One region of the Nocardia sp. NBC_01503 genome, then DNA from elsewhere that is predicted to be linked to it. Evidence: riboswitches for the same ligand, from Rfam matches in the RefSeq annotation. Region 1 holds a riboswitch; the other holds the start of a gene.
The links. A riboswitch is a leader RNA that binds a small molecule or an ion and turns the genes downstream of it on or off. The one in region 1 is predicted to bind S-adenosylmethionine.
Positions count from the first base shown of each region.

Region 1 (7,954 bases):
CGCTGGTATTCCGCGAGCGGCGTTCCGGTGGACGGTGTACGAACCGACCAGATGGTAGGACGAATTGACCCTCTTGCCACCCAACGCGCGTCCGATAGCGGACAATTGCCTCCGTGACCTCTATCGAAGAACCGATCCTGTCCTATCTCACCGACATGGACGGCGTCCTCGTGCACGAGAACCACATGGTGCCGGGCGCGGACCAATTCCTGGCCGAACTGCGCGACAACAACATTCCCTTCCTGGTGTTGACGAACAATTCGATCTACACCGCGCGTGATCTCCAGGCGCGGCTGCGACACACCGGCCTCGACATTCCCGTCGAATCCATCTGGACCTCGGCGCTGGCCACCGCGACCTTCCTCCGGGATCAGCGGCCCAATGGAACCGCCTATGTCGTAGGCGAATCCGGGCTCACCACCGCACTGCACGAAATCGGCTACGTCCTCACCGACAGCGATCCGGACTACGTGGTGCTCGGCGAAACCCGGACCTACTCGTTCGAAGCCATCACCACCGCCATTCGCCTGATCTCGGCGGGCGCGCGCTTCATCGCCACCAACCCGGACCCGACCGGACCGTCCCGCGAGGGCATCCTGCCGGCCACCGGTTCGGTCGCGGCGCTCATCACCCGCGCCACCGGCAAGGAGCCGTACTACGTGGGCAAGCCCAATCCGCTCATGATGCGGTCGGCACTGCGCCGGATCAACGCGCATTCGCAGTCCACCGTCATGATCGGCGACCGGATGGACACCGATGTCATCTCCGGTCTGGAGGCGGGTATGCGCACCATTCTGGTGACCACCGGCATCTCCACCCAGGCCACCGTCGAGCAGTACCCATACCGCCCGACCGCCATTCTGCACTCGGTGGCGGAACTGGTCGGCAAGACCAAGGCACCGTTCGACCTCTGAAAGACGTTGCGGTTTACTCGGATTCGAGGATTTCGAGCGCGGCCGACAAGGCCGCGAGCGAATCCACGATCCGGGTGAACTGCTCGATCCCGAGCTCGGCGGTGAGCCGCGCGGCCATCTTCGAGTGCTGCGGGGTGATGCGCCGCACCGCGTCATGACCCTCCTCGGTGATAGCGACGAGTTTGGCGCGCTTATGCAGCGGGTTCGGCCGGTATTCGGCGAAACCCTTGTCCACCAACAGATCCGCTATGCGCTGCACGCTTTGCCGGGTGATGCCCATTTCCCGGGCGATCCCCGCCACCGGCAGCGGCTCGTGCAGCACCGCGCCCAGCACCTGCCACCAGGCAGCGGTGATCCCCGCCGGTTTGGCCAATTCCTCGGCGATGGTGAGGAATTGGCCGTTCAGCTTGAACGACGTGATCGCCGCCGTACTGAAGAGATCCTGTTCGCTACGGCTCATGAGGCGTTCGCCGCCGCGCGACTCTCCTCGTATTCGGCGAGCGCGAAGAATCCGGCCGGGTCGTTCTGCCCGTACAGCCGGTACCAGGCGTCCAGGATGCGCGGCTCGAAGACTTCCAGCCGCCCGAGGATGGCGCGAGCGAAATCCACCGGCATGGTGCCGCTCGCGGTAATGAGGTCGCCGTCGGTGACGGCGGGTTCGTACACGAAACGCTCGCCACCCGAATATCCGCTCATGGCAAGATATTCCGCCGCATTGCTGGTGTGCGGTCGATCATCGAGCAGTCCCGCGCTCGCCAGCCCGAAGGTCGCGCCGCAGATGGCTGCCACCGGGACTCCGGCGGTGAGGAATTCGCGCGCCTTCTCGGCGAAGGCGGCCAGGGCACCGGTCTCCCAGGTGGCCGAGCCGGGCAGGATCAACATGGCACTGTCGGCCGGGGAGAGATCCGCGAGCGCCATATCGGGGGTGACCCGCATACCTCCCATGGAGATCACGGAATCGGTTGTGGCGCCGACGGTTCGGACCTGCCACGCACCGGGTTCGCGATGCCAGAGTTCACGGTTGATATGCGCCGTGGCGAATCCGGTCTCCCAGTCGGAGAAGGTGTCGTACACGGCGAGATGCACTGTTTTCGTCATGACAGCATCCTGTCAAATATGACAGGATGCTGTCAACGATCGTTAGTTCAGCTAAGTGCCTGATCCAGATCGCCCAGCAGATCCTCGACATCCTCGAGACCGATCGAAATCCGCAGCACACCATCCGAAAGACCAATGGCGGCACGGCCTTCCGGGCCCATGGCACGGTGCGTCGTGGTCGCCGGATGGGTGATCAGGGTCTTCGAATCGCCCAGATTGTTGGAGATATCGATAATGCGCAAACCGTTGAGGACCTCGAAGGCACGCTTCTTGCCCGCTTCGGGCGCGGACTTCAACTCGAAGGTCACCACGGTGCCACCGCCGGACATCTGACTCGTGGCCAGCTCGTACTGCGGATGCGACTTCAGGAACGGGTACTTCACCCACGCCACGGCCGGATGCTGCTCCAGGAACTCCGCGATGCGCAAAGCCGACTCGGTGGACTGACGCACGCGCAGCGGCATGGTCTCCAAACCCTTGAGCAGGGTCCACGCATTGAACGGGCTCAATGCCGGACCCGTATGGCGCATAAGGTTTTTCACGGGGCCATCGATGAATTCCCGCGAGCCCAGAATCGCACCGCCGAGCACCCTGCCCTGACCGTCGATGTGCTTGGTACCGGAGTAGACCAGCACATCCGCGCCGAGCTCGAAGCCTTTTTGCAGCAGCGGGGTGGCGAAGACATTGTCCAGCACCACCTTCGCGCCCGCGGCATGCGCGAGATCACAGACCGCGCGCACATCGACCAGCGACTGCATCGGATTGGACGGGGTCTCGAAGAACACCGCCTGGGTGGGCACCGACAGCGCCTCTTCCCACTGCGCCAGATCCTCACCGTCGACGAAGACGGTCTCCACACCCCAGCGCGGCAGAATCTCATTGGCCACCACGAAGCAGGAGCCGAACAGGCTGCGCGCGGCCACCAGCCGGTCACCGGCTTTGAGCAGTGCGCCCAGCGCCGTGAACACCGCGGACATACCGCTCGCGGTGGCGAAACACGCTTCCGCACCGTCGATCAGGCGCAGTCGCTCCTCGAACATGGCAACCGTCGGATTGCCGTAGCGCGAGTACACGAAATGCTCGATCTCGCCGGTGAACGCGGCCTCGGCGGCCTCGGCGCTCTCGTAGACGAAACCCGAATTGAGGAACAGCGCCTCGGAGGTCTCGTCATAGCCGGAGCGGCGCAGTCCACCGCGCACACCCAGCGTGGCCGGGCCGACGCCCTCGGGCAATGGCCGCTCGAACGAACCACCGGTGATCATGACTGCCTCCACGGCAAACCATCGGCGCGCCAGCCTTCGCTGCCGCGGTGTCCCTGCGCGTCGAGCGCGCCTTCGAAACCCTCGAGAACATTGAAGGACGGCGACAGGCCGATGGCGGTGGCCGCGGTGGCCGCGCCGATGGAGCGCTGGCCGGAGCGGCAGATGAAGATGACCGGCGCCTGCGAATCCGATTCGCGCTCGCCCAGGGCCTGCTTCAACTGATCCACGAAGCGCGCGTTCGGGGTGCCGCTGGTGTCCACCCACTCGATCAGCGCGGTCGGCCGGCCGATACCACTGGTGTCGGGGACTCCGACGAATCGCCACTCGGCTTCGGTGCGGACATCCACCAGCACCGCATCCGGATTGTCACGCAACAACTCCCACGCCTGCTTCGGCGTGATATCGCCCGCGTAGCTCACTTCGACCTCCTGTGAATCCGCACTTGCCGCACCGTTGCCCGATGCGCGGCCAGGTCGTCACCCGGAGCACCCCACCGCGGAGGAGGGTTGCCGACCAGCCAGCCGGGGCTTGGCGCTGATACTCATGACCTGCGTTGAGATTGACCGAAAAAAGGGTCCGCTGTCAAACCATCTGTGCTGTGTTTAATTGCCTCCGCTGCGCTGCGGCGGTTCGTGGCCCTGTAACCCCGGTTCTTCCCTCCCTCCGCTCCTCCGCTGCGCTCCCCCGCTCCACTCAGTCCAGAACCGGGGGCGGGCCACGAACACCAGGGCGTACCCGATGGTGTCGCCAATCGCCTTCGCCGCGCTGCGGGGCGCTGTGTCTAATTTGCCTTCGCTGCGCTGCGGCGGTTCGTGGCCCTGTGACCCCGGTTCTTCCCTCCCTCCGCTCCTCCGCTGCGCTCCCCCGCTCCGCTCAGTCCAGAACCGGGGGCGGGCCACGAACATGCAGGTGGATGCGGTTATGGGTTGCAGACCAGCCAGCGGGAATCGTCGCGGGTGAAGTGCCAGGTGGAGGTCGATTCCCTGTCGGCGACCTTGGAGGTGACCTGGGCGGTCGCCTTATCGCCGGTCACCGCGGGATCGGTGAGGTTCACGAAGTCGAAGGTGGTGCCGTCACCGGCCTTGGCGGGTGCGAGCGGGGAGCGCGCCTCGTCGAATCCCGAGCACACCACGCGGTCGTCGAGTGTGCCGGTGGCGCTGCGGGATTGGAGGAACTTGCGGGCGGCCAGGTTGAGGCGGTCGGAATCTGTGACATTCTTCTCAACCGGCGAGACCAGGGCGGCGACCACGATTCCGACGATCACCAGCACCAGCACGCCCGCCGCCACCAGGAAGGGCAGCAGACTGCGGGTACTGCTCTGATCGATCCGTATGTGCTGGTCGTCGGCGTCGCTCATGGCTCGATCATGCCCGGTCGGGGTGGGGAGAACGATGGCGACACCGGTGCGCCGCGATACCGGGCGTTCGCATAGTTCACCGGCACCGGCGCGGGCGGGGGTTCCTCCCACCGATAGAATCGGCACAATTCCCCGCGCGAAAACGGGAATAGCGATACCACGCAGCAACGCTGCAGCTTCGGGGATTCCAACGAGGGGCTACCCGAAGCAAGTGCGTCAACTTAGCCTAAGCTAAGAAAGACGGCTGAGACTTGACGGCAACATAGTTCAACCAAAGGGTGCGCCAAGAATGACCGAACAGAGTGCAGCGACCCGCCCGCTACGCATTGCGATCGTGGGCGCAGGCCCGGCCGGCATCTACGCGGCGGACGCGTTGATGAAATCCGATGCCGACGTGAGCATCGACCTGTACGAGCGGATGCCCGCACCGTTCGGTCTGATTCGCTACGGCGTCGCCCCGGACCATCCGCGCATCAAGGGCATCATCACCGCCCTGCACAAGGTGCTCGACAAGGACCAGGTCCGCCTGCTCGGCAATATCGACTACGGCGTCGACATCAACCTGGAAGACCTGCAGCGCTTCTACGACGCGGTCATCTTCTCCACCGGCGCCAACGCCGACCGCGCACTCGAGGTCCCCGGTATCGACCTGGACGGCTCCTACGGCGCGGCCGACTTCGTCTCCTGGTACGACGGCCACCCGGACGTCCCGCGCGAATGGCCCCTCGAGGCCGAGAAGGTCGCCGTCCTCGGCGTCGGCAATGTGGCCCTGGATGTGGCGCGCGTACTCGCCAAAACCGGCGATGAGCTGCTGCCCACCGAGATCCCGCCGAACGTGTACGAGGGCCTCAAGCAGAACAAGGCGCTCGAGGTGCACGTGTTCGGCCGCCGCGGTCCCGCCCAGGCCAAGTTCACCCCCCTGGAACTGCGCGAACTCGACCACTCGCCGACCATCGAGGTCATCGTGGACCCCGAGGACATCGACTACGACGAGGGTTCGGAGGCCGCACGTCGGCACTCCAAGCAGGTCGACATGATCTGCAACACCCTCGAGCAGTGGGCCATCCGCGATGTGGGCAACCGCCCGCACAAGCTGTTCCTGCACTTCTTCGAGAACCCGGCCGAGATTCTCGGCGAGAACGGCAAGGTCGTCGGCCTGCGCACCGAGCGCACCGCCCTCGACGGCACCGGAAACGTCAAGGGCACCGGCGAGTTCAAGGACTTCGACGTGCAGGCCGTGTACCGCGCGGTCGGCTACCTGTCGCAGAACATCCCGGCCCTGCCGTTCGACGATCAGGCCGGCACCGTGCCCAATGAGGCCGGACGCGTCCTGCTGGACGAGAACGCCGACGGTGCGGCCCGCTTCATGCCGCAGACCTATGTCACCGGCTGGATCAAGCGCGGCCCGGTCGGCCTCATCGGCCACACCAAGGGCGATGCCAATGAGACCATCGCCTGCCTGCTCGACGATGCCGCGAACTTCACCCCGGCCGCCGAGCCGGAGCTGGACGCGGTCACCAAGTTCCTGGAGGACAAGGGCGTCCCCTTCACCACCTGGGCCGGTTGGTACCGCCTGGACGCGCACGAGCGCGCCCTGGGCGAGCCCGAGGGCCGCGAGCGGGTGAAGGTCGTCGAGCGCGAGGACATGCTCCGCGCCAGCGAACCGGACAAGGTTTCCTGACCTACCTGACCTGGCCCAATCCGACAGGTGGACAAGGTCTTCCGCACTTGTCACCGTTGTGAGGCATGCTGATCACGTGTTCGATGCCCATCTCCACATCTTCGACCCGCGGTTCCCGCTGGCCGAGAACGAGGGCTACCTGCCCGACCCCTACACCATCGCGAACTACCGGCACCGCATGCGGCGCTTCGATATCGACGGTGGCGCGGTCGTCAGCGGGTCCTTCCAGGGCACCGACACCAGTTATCTCCGGGCCGCCCTCGCCGAACTGGGCGAGGGCTGGGTCGGCGTCGTCAATCTGACCGAGGACGCCACCGACGAACAGATTCTGGAGTTGGATCGCGCGGGCGTACGCGCGGTCCGCTTCAACTTCAAGCGCGCGGGCGGCGATATCGTCGGGCTCACCATGCTCGCGCTGCGCGCCTATGAGCTGGCCGGCTGGCATGTGGAGCTCTATATCGACGGGTCCATGCTGGGCTCGCTGGAACCGGTCATCACCAAACTGCCGAAGCTCTCCATCGATCACATGGGCATGTCCGATGAATGCCTGCCGTACCTGCTGAATCTGGTGGATCGCGGCGCCAAGGTGAAGGCGTCGGGCTTCGGGCGGGTCGCCATGAATGTGGGGACCGCGCTGCGCCGGGTGCACGCGGTGAATCCCGAGGCACTCATGTTCGGCTCCGACCTACCGGGCACACGGGCCGGGCGGCCGTTCCTGGACACCGATATCCGGGTCATCTCCGATGCGGTCGGTGGCGATCTGCATATGGTGCTGGAGGACAACGCGCGCGCCTTCTATCGCCTGCCCGCCAAGGATCGGCGCATCGAGGATCCCGTGCCGACGCTGCCGCTGGTCCGGCCCGAGCCGCCCACGCTACGACTGAAGCGGTCCGAACTGCCCGCACCGCCCACCCTGCCGCTGCCCCGGATCGACCCTAGATCGCGATAGCGGCGGTCAGCCAGACGCCCGCGGCCAGCAGCGCACCGAACAGCTCCACCAGCATGGACAGGCCGACGCCCTTGAGCGCGTGCACCGTCGACTGCCAGGCGGGCTGCTGTTCGCGCAGCCGCTGCAGCTCCGAAACATAAACGCCCAGAACGAATCCCAGGAACAGACCGATCACCGGCACCACGAAGAAGCCGATGATGCCCAGCACCGCGCCCAGGATCAGCGACCGGTTCGGTACGCCCGCCTCCCGAAGTTTGCGCCCCGGCCAGGTGTATTTGATGATGCCGCTGATCACCAGAAGCGTTGCGCAGACCGCGAATACGGTCCAGGCGGACGCGCCACCGGTCATGATCGCCCACACCAGAACGGCCGCGAGAATCAGGATCACCCCGGGCAGGATCGGCACGATCACCCCGAGCAGGCCGACAAGTATCGCGAGGCCGACCAAGACCTCGCCCGATGCACTCACTGCTGATCCTCCTCTGAATGACCTGCCCCGCATTCTCGTGCATCACGTCGAGATAGTCCCGCCCTGTAGTCGCGGCCCGCCCCGTTTCTGGACTGCGGCTCCATAGACCTGCGCCTTGGAGCGGGGAAGCGCAGCGGAGGGAGGGAAGAAACGGGGTCACGAGGGCCGCGACCCGCCGCAGCGAAGCGGAGGCCGAAAGCACTGCGTTATTGTCATTGCGTCAA
Region 1 is NZ_CP109596.1:2,926,967-2,934,920, reverse strand. It holds gene OHB26_RS13145 (HAD-IIA family hydrolase) at 156-914, shown strand; gene OHB26_RS13140 (MarR family winged helix-turn-helix transcriptional regulator) at 928-1,374, opposite strand; gene OHB26_RS13135 (type 1 glutamine amidotransferase family protein) at 1,371-2,012, opposite strand; gene OHB26_RS13130 (O-succinylhomoserine sulfhydrylase) at 2,060-3,274, opposite strand; gene OHB26_RS13125 (rhodanese-like domain-containing protein) at 3,271-3,693, opposite strand; SAM riboswitch class IV at 3,708-3,823, opposite strand; gene OHB26_RS13120 (Rv0361 family membrane protein) at 4,194-4,631, opposite strand; gene OHB26_RS13115 (FAD-dependent oxidoreductase) at 4,921-6,312, shown strand; gene OHB26_RS13110 (amidohydrolase family protein) at 6,389-7,261, shown strand; gene OHB26_RS13105 (DUF456 domain-containing protein) at 7,248-7,763, opposite strand.

Region 2 (7,954 bases), 830 kb from region 1:
GCAGCAGGATGCCGCCGAACATGCCCGCGCCGACCACGAACGAGATCACCACACCCAGTGCGAAGGTCCGGTTCTCGAAGATGCGCAGCGGAATCAGCGCGGCATCACCCAGTGCCGCCTCGACCGCGACGAAACCGATCACGCCGAGCGTTCCGATGACATAGCAGAGCACCGATCTGATACTCCCCCAACCCCATTCGCGGCCCTGCTCGGCCACGATCAACAGGGGTGTGATGCCGATGGCCAGCACCAGCGCACCCCAGTAGTCGACCCGATCACGGGAACGCTCGCGCGCGGGCAGATGCAGCGCCCGGGTCACCACGAGCAGGGTGAACATGCCGATCGGCACGTTGACCAGGAACACCCAGCGCCAGCCCGAGATACCGAGAAGGCTCTCCTGCCCGGCGAACAATCCACCCAGCACCGGCCCGAGCACACTCGAGGTACCGAACACCGCCAGGAAATAGCCCTGATACTTCGCCCGCTCCCGAGGGCTCACGATATCGCCGACGATGGTGAGCGCCAACGACATCAGCCCACCGGCACCCAACCCCTGCACCGCACGGAAAGCGGCCAGCTCATACATGGAGTGCGCGAACGCGCAGAGCAGTGAACCGGTCAGGAAGATGGTGATGGCGGCCAGATAGAAGGGCTTGCGCCCATACATATCCGAGAGTTTGCCGTACAGCGGTGTGGCGAGCGTGGCGGTAATCAGATACGCCGTGGTCGCCCACACCTGTAGCGAATACCCGTGCAGGTCATCGGCGATGGTGCGAATCGCGGTGGACACAATGGTCTGATCGAGCGCGGCCAGCAGGATGCCGAGCAGCAGCCCGCTGAGAATCACCAGAATCTGCCGATGGGTGAAGCCGCCCTCTTCGGTCGAGGAACTCACCTCGGATGTAGCCATGACCAACCTCCCCGGTCCCCCCGCTCACGATAAGCGGGCGGGAACCGGGAGGCCAGGGGTTTCCGGCACCGGAGCACCGGAAGACCTTCGAAAGTTGTTACTTACCTTCGAACTTCGGGGCGCGCTTCTCGAACACGGCCTGAATCGCCTCGGTCAGATCCTGCGAGGGCAGGAACGCCGAATTCCAGGCCGACACATAGCGCAGGCCGTCCGCGACCTTGCCCGCCTTCGGCTGATCCAGCACATCCTTGATGCCCTGCACCACCAGCGGCGGATTCTCGGCAATCTCGCGCGCCAGCGCGTACGCCGCGTCCAGCACCGCCTCCTGGTCGGCGTAGACGTCGTTGATCAGCCCGATCTTCTCCGCGCGGGCCGCGTTGATGTCCTTGCCGGTGTAGGCGAGTTCGCGCAGATGCCCCTCACCGATGATCCCCGGAAGCCGGTGCAGCGAACCGATATCCGCGACGATGGCGACCTTCGCCTCGCGCAGACTGAATTTCGCCTCGGCACTGGCCAACCGGATATCGGCGGCCGCGATCAGATCCAGCCCGCCGCCGATGCACCAGCCGGAGATCGCCGCGACCACCGGCTTGCGGCAGTCGGCGACCGCGGTGACCGAGGCCTGCATCTCGCGCACATGGCGCAGGAAGTCGGTGCGCGGTCCGGCGAGCGCGCGATCGGCCAGCAGCGGGCCGAAGAGCGGGCTCATGGCGGGCAGGTCCAGCCCGTAGGAGAAGTGCTTACCCGAGCCGGTCAGGACGATGGCCCGCACCTGCGGATCCTCGTCCAGCTCGCGGAAGATGAGCGGCAGTTCGCGCCAGAAGTCCGGGCCCATGGCATTGCCTTTGCCGGGACCGGTCAGCGTCACCGTCGCGATGTGGTCCTTGCTTTCGACCTCGAAAGCCTTCCAATCGGTCATCGGTCCAGCGTATCGGGGGTGCGGAGGGCGCGGACGGCCGGTGTGAATCCGGTGCGCAATCCGCTGTCCCGCATCGGTTTCCGCGCTACTCCGCACATTCACCGCAATCGCTCTACTCTGGTTTGCATGCGCAGGTCCCTGCCACCGGTCGCCTCCAAAGTCTCCGACACGCTCATTGCCCGCGGCCATCACGGAGTGATCCTCACCCAGCCGCAACCCACCCACACCGCGGCCGACGCCGCCCAGGCACTCGGCGTGGATATCGGCGCGATCACCAAATCGCTGGTCTTCCTGCTCGATGACGATCCGGTACTGCTGCTGGTCTCCGGTGCGCACACGGTGCATCTGGAGCGCACCGGGGAACGTCTGGAGGGCGCGCTGACCAGGGCACCGGCCGCCATGGTGCGCCAGGTGACGGGTCAGCCGGTGGGCGGTGTGGCACCGGTCGGGCATCCGATCAATCTGCCGACCTTCATCGACAACGCGCTGGCGTCCCATACCGAGCTATGGGCGGCGGGCGGGCATCCGAATACCGTATTCCGCACCACCTTCGGTGAGCTGATTCGGATAACCGCAGGTCTGGCCATTGATGTCGATTAGGAATCGGCAGGATGGTGCCGCCGATGGAATATCCGGCGGGGATTGGACGTAGGTTCGGAACGTGACCGATTCTCCGACGCCTGGCGCCGAGCTACAGGTGCCCGACGACCTGAGCGGCATCACCGCCCAGCAGTATCGCGCCGCCATGCGGCACTATCCGGCGGGCGTCACCATTGTCACGCTGAACTCCGAAGCAGGACCGATCGGTTTCACCGCCACCTCCTTCGCCTCACTCTCCGCGCAGCCACCGCTCATCTCGTTCAATATCGCCGAGACGTCCTCGAGTATCGCCGCCCTGACACAGGCGAAATCGGTGGTCGTGCACTTCCTCGGCGAGCATCAGAAGCATCTGGCGCAGCGGTTCAGTCGCAGCGCCCAGGAGCGCTTCACCGACCGATCGCTATGGACCACCCTGGAATCCGGCGAACCCGTCCTGCACGGCACGCCGATCTGGGTGCGCGCCACCGTGCATCAACTGATTCCGATCGGCGATCACACCCTGGTGGTCGGCCTGGTCACCCGGGTGCACGACAACACCGAGGACGCGCCCGCCGTCGGCCCGCTGGTCTACTACAACGGCGTCTACCACCGCGCCGAGATCGCCGACTGAGCCCGGCTCACGCCGCCGCCGAGGCCACCGTCCCGATACCGAGGGCCGCGAGGATTCCGGCGCTCACCTGCTCCAGCCGATCGCGCACCCTCGGTTTGCGCAGCAGCGTCACCGCCCGGGCGGCCGCCACCGCCAGCAGCACCATTTCGAGTGCGGCAATGGTGGATTCGATCGCGCCCAGGGTGAGCGCGTTGACGAAATTCACGTGTGCGAGGAACTGCGGCAGCACCGCGAGGTAGAACAGGCCCACCTTCGGATTGAAAACACAGGACAGCAATCCGGCAGCGAATGCCGAGCGAACCGAGGAGACCCGGGCGCCCGGCTGCTCCAACTCCGGTTCGGCCGAACCCCTGCGATGCGCCATGAGCGCTCGAATCCCCAAGTACAGCAGGTAGATTCCACCGATCACCTTCAGGCTGCGGTACGCGGTGGCGGATTGTTCCAGCAGCGTCGCCACCCCGGCCGCGACCACCACCGCCCAGACGATGCCACCACAGGCCGATCCCGCTGCGGCGGCAATCCCCGGACGCGGCCCGGCCATCGAAAAGCGCAGTACCAGAAAGGTATCCGGGCCGGGGGTGAGCGCCAGCAGCACGCACAATCCGATGAAGCTCAGCAGCAGGGGAAGACTCACCGGTCAATCGCAGCGCACCGGCCGCTCGGACGCAAGCGGATAAACCAAAAGCCGCCGGAGCTGCTGAAATTCAACAGGTCCGACGGCTCCCCCGAGCTAGGACATTCAGTTCCGCGCGCTGAATTCCACACCCAGATCGCGGAACACATTCGTGTTCATGGTGAAGGCCAGACGGGCCTCGTCCAGCACCCGCTCCACATCCGCGCCCTCGATGGGCAGCGCGTCCAGCGCGTCGCGGTAATCGCGCTTGAACGCGGCCGGATTGGTGATCTGGTCGAAGACGTAGAACCGCACGCCGTCACCCTTCTTGGGCAGATCCCACAGCTTCTCGGCGGTACCGCGAATGACCTGGCCGCCGGAGAGATCGCCCAGGTAGCGGGTGTAGTGGTGCACCACGTATCCGGCGGGCCACTGGGTCGCGCACTCCTCGATGCGGGCGGCGTAGGCGGCCGTGGTGTTCAGCGCGGTCAGCTCATCGCGCCAGCGCGGGCCACCGAGGTAGGCGAGGTCGGCCTCGAGCGCGGCCAGGCGGTTCAGCTCGGGCTTGATGAACGGTCCCGCGACGGGATCGGAAGCCAGTGCGGCGGAATGCTTTTCGAGCGCGGAGTAGACGAACCAGAGCTGCGAGGTATAGCGGTAGAACGCCTCGACACCGAGCTGCCCGGTGAGCAGATCCTTCATGAACGTGGAATGCTCGGCCTCGGCGTGCTGCTGCTCGGTAGCGCTGCGAATGAGCGTCGAGAACGGCGTGCTGGTGTCCAACATGGTCGAGCTCCTCGGTCGGGTCGAATTACTACGGCTCCGGGGTGCCCACCTTTGGATACCCTAACTTCTTCTTCGACCATACGCTTCAGCAACGATCTCGCGATTCGACCTTTTCGGTGCTACCGATCCAACTTTCGGATGATTTTCCGGAAGGGGTTGACAAGTCCCTCGATCTTCTGCAAGCCTCTTCAACCAGGTCATGAGTACCAGCGCAAAGCCCTGGCTAGCTGGTCGGCAACCCTCCTCCGCGGTGGGGTGCTCCAGGTGACGACCGGGCCGCCGCCCGACCGGGCGCGGCAAGCGCGGACTCTCGATCACTCTTTTTCCGATCGCGTGTCCCTTGCCCGATGGGATTTTCGTGATGACCGCATTCGCCGATCAGACCTGCACCGCCCTGGCCACCGTCTCCGGTTGTGATCTCCAGGTACCCCTGGTGCAGGGTGGCACCGTCCGCTACGCCAACTTCGACTATGCCGCCAGCGCACCGGCTTTGGCACAGGTCACCGCCCGCGTGCAGGAGCTGCTGCCGTTCTACGCCAGCGTGCACCGCGGCGCGGGCTACGCCTCGCGGGTTTCCACCGACTGCTACGAATCGGCCCGCGGTTCGGTCGCCGGTTTCCTCAATGCCGCCGATGACCAGGTCGTGGTCTTCACCCGCAACACCACCGATTCGCTCAACCTGCTCGCCGCCTGCGTATCCGGCGACACCGTCGTGCTGGATGTGGAGCATCACGCCAACTTCCTGCCGTGGGCGCGCAACGGCCGCCGAGTGGTGCCGATCGCCGACACCATCGAGGAGACCATTCAGCGCGTGGTCGCCGAGCTGTGCAGCAAACCCGCTGCGCTGCTCGCCATTACGGGCGCCTCCAATGTGACCGGTGAACTGCTGCCGCTGGAGCGGCTGGCCTGGATCGCGCACCAGTGCGGCACCCGGGTGCTGGTGGACGCCGCCCAGCTGGCCCCGCACCGCCGTATCGACCTGCGCACCAGCGGCATCGACTACCTGGCCTTCTCCGGCCACAAGGCGTACGCGCCGTTCGGTGCGGGTGTACTGGTGGGCCGCCGCGACTGGCTCGATGCCGCCGAGCCGTACCTGGCCGGTGGCGGCGCGGTCCGCTCGGTGACCGCCGACAGCGTCGAGTGGGCGCCCGCCCCGCAGCGCCACGAGGCCGGTTCCCCCAATGTGCTCGGGGTCGCCGCGCTCGCGGCCGCCTGCGATGCCCTCGCCGAACTCGACGAGACCACCGTGCTCGAGCATGAGCAGTACCTGACCCACCGGCTGCGCTACGGCCTGAAAACCGTTCCGGGCGTGAACTTCCTGCGCATCTGGCGGGACAGCACCGATGCCGTCGGCATTGTCGCCTTCACCGTGGCCGGTTTCGAACCCGGTCAGGTGGCCGCCTACCTCTCGGCCGAGCACGGTATCGGCGTGCGCGACGGTCGCTTCTGCGCGCACCCGCTGCTTTCCCGCCTCGGCGTCGATGCCGCACTGCGTGCCAGTATCGGCCTCGGCACCACCGCGGCCGATGTGGACCGCCTCATCGACGCCATCTCCGCCCTGGTCGAGAACGGCCCGGCCTGGGATTATGCCAAGACCGAAGGGCATTGGAACCCCACGCCGGAGACCCGCCCTTTCGGCGGATCCGACGGGGGCGCGGCACCCTGTGGATTCTGAGCGGTCGTCAGCTCAGAACACCAGATAGCGCCGGGCGAGCTCCTCGATGAAGGGATCGTCGTCGGCGACGGCCTCGAGTATGTCGAGATCGTCCCGCACCGAAACCTGGCGCGTATCTTCCTGATCCGGATCCGGCGGCCCGTCCTCTTCGAGCTGCCTGATCAGTTTCGCGCGCACGCGTTCCTTCAACGATTCACTCATATCCCGAGCATGCCCTGATCGACGGCGGTGTACCGGCCAGGCACGCCGCCGTCCCGATCACACCGGTGCGAGCCAGGTTCCCCACGGCGTATTACGCAACACGGTATATAGGAAAAGGAATGCCACGGTCACCCACATGGCGGACTTGGGCAGCACCTGCGGTAGTCGGGGCGGCGGCGTCCTGCCCTGGAACCCCCGCACCACCCAGGTTCCCCACCACGCCAGAAAACCCAGCAACAGTGGGAACAGCAGAATATTGCTGTGGATGGCGTCGAGCACATGCCCTTCGGTGAGATTGTGCAACCCGCGCAGCCCACCGCAGCCCGGACACCACCACCCCGTCAACTCCTTGAACGGGCAGATGCCGTACGAGCCCTGCACATGCGGATCCCGAAAGTGCAGCAGTGCCAGGCCACCCGCCACCGCACCACCCGCGAGCAGCGGCAATCCAGCACTCAGCCACCTGGGGTGAGCAGCTGATTCGGCGTCGAGTGCGTGCGCGGTATCCACCAGACAACCGTAACCGCGCCCCCGCCGCCCCGCCATACCGCGCGCGACTTCGCACCCCCCGCTATCAGGATTAGCTCGGCATACTCGTGGGTATGCTTCCCCGGCAACAGTTTTCGATTCGGGGAGGTAGGTCACATGAGTAAGCGTCGCCCAGCCGACGGCGACAGGATCACCCGCGCCGCGGCATACGCGGGTCTCCTCGCGGTCATCATCATCGCCAAGGCGGGCAGCCGAATTCTGGGCTACTCCTTCGGCTGGTCGCTGATCGTCCTGGCCGTGCTGGCACTGATCGGCGCGGGCGTCCACTTCCTGCCGAACCAGCGGAAACGGCCGGCGGCGGCACAGGCCGACGATTTGACCGTCCCCGCCCCGGTGATCCACGTGAACCCCCAGGAGCCGCCCACCCAGCCGGTGCACTATGTGACGCCAGCTCCCCCGACCGCCTACTCGCAGTAGCCCTCAGCGAATCGGCGCCCGTGCGCTCACCGGTGCGGTGAGCGCGCCCGCGAGCATATCGATGACCTCCGCCCAGGCGCCGATCTCACCCGCGGCCACCCGGCCCGATTCCACCGCCCGCTCATGGTCGGCGAGCAGCGCGAACAGCATGGTGGGCAGCGCGCGCAGCCGATGCACCCGCAATCGCGGTGGGAGAGCGGTCATCTCGTCATCGAGGCGCTGCATGATCACGCGCACCGAAGTACGCCGATCGCTGTCCAGATTCGACGCGTCGGTAATCGCGGGATGGGTGTGGATCTGCTCGAAGAAGCGCGCGTAGTGACTGATCCCGTGCTCACCGAGTTCGAACATCGGCACCACCAGCGCCTCCAGCAGTCCGTGCACTCCGGCATTCGCACCCACTTGTTCGGCGAGCAGTTCCAGTCGGCGCACCTCGAGCGTGGCCAGCCGCAGCTCCACCACGGCTTCGATGAGCCCGTCCCGGGAGCCGAAGTGGTACTGGATCGCCGAATTATTGCGCTGTCCGGCGGCGGCGGCGATATCGCGCAGCGGCACCGCCTGCCCGCGCTCGGCAATGAGCCGCTCGGCGGCGAGGATGATCCGTTCCCTGCTGGTCACAGTGAGCAGAGTAGCCGCCCACCAGCCGGTAAAGAACTAGTCCTTGACACTTAAGC
Region 2 is NZ_CP109596.1:2,094,399-2,102,352, forward strand. It holds gene OHB26_RS09400 (MDR family MFS transporter) at 1-910, opposite strand, end outside; gene OHB26_RS09405 (crotonase/enoyl-CoA hydratase family protein) at 1,008-1,829, opposite strand; gene OHB26_RS09410 (YbaK/EbsC family protein) at 1,956-2,429, shown strand; gene OHB26_RS09415 (flavin reductase family protein) at 2,575-3,039, shown strand; gene OHB26_RS09420 (LysE family translocator) at 3,047-3,673, opposite strand; gene OHB26_RS09425 (biliverdin-producing heme oxygenase) at 3,779-4,438, opposite strand; SAM riboswitch class IV at 4,634-4,747, shown strand; gene OHB26_RS09430 (aminotransferase class V-fold PLP-dependent enzyme) at 4,800-6,113, shown strand; gene OHB26_RS09435 (hypothetical protein) at 6,126-6,314, opposite strand; gene OHB26_RS09440 (DUF2752 domain-containing protein) at 6,372-6,824, opposite strand; gene OHB26_RS09445 (hypothetical protein) at 6,960-7,280, shown strand; gene OHB26_RS09450 (TetR/AcrR family transcriptional regulator) at 7,284-7,898, opposite strand.
Region 2: another riboswitch for S-adenosylmethionine. It lies ahead of OHB26_RS09430 (aminotransferase class V-fold PLP-dependent enzyme); the one in region 1 lies ahead of OHB26_RS13125 (rhodanese-like domain-containing protein).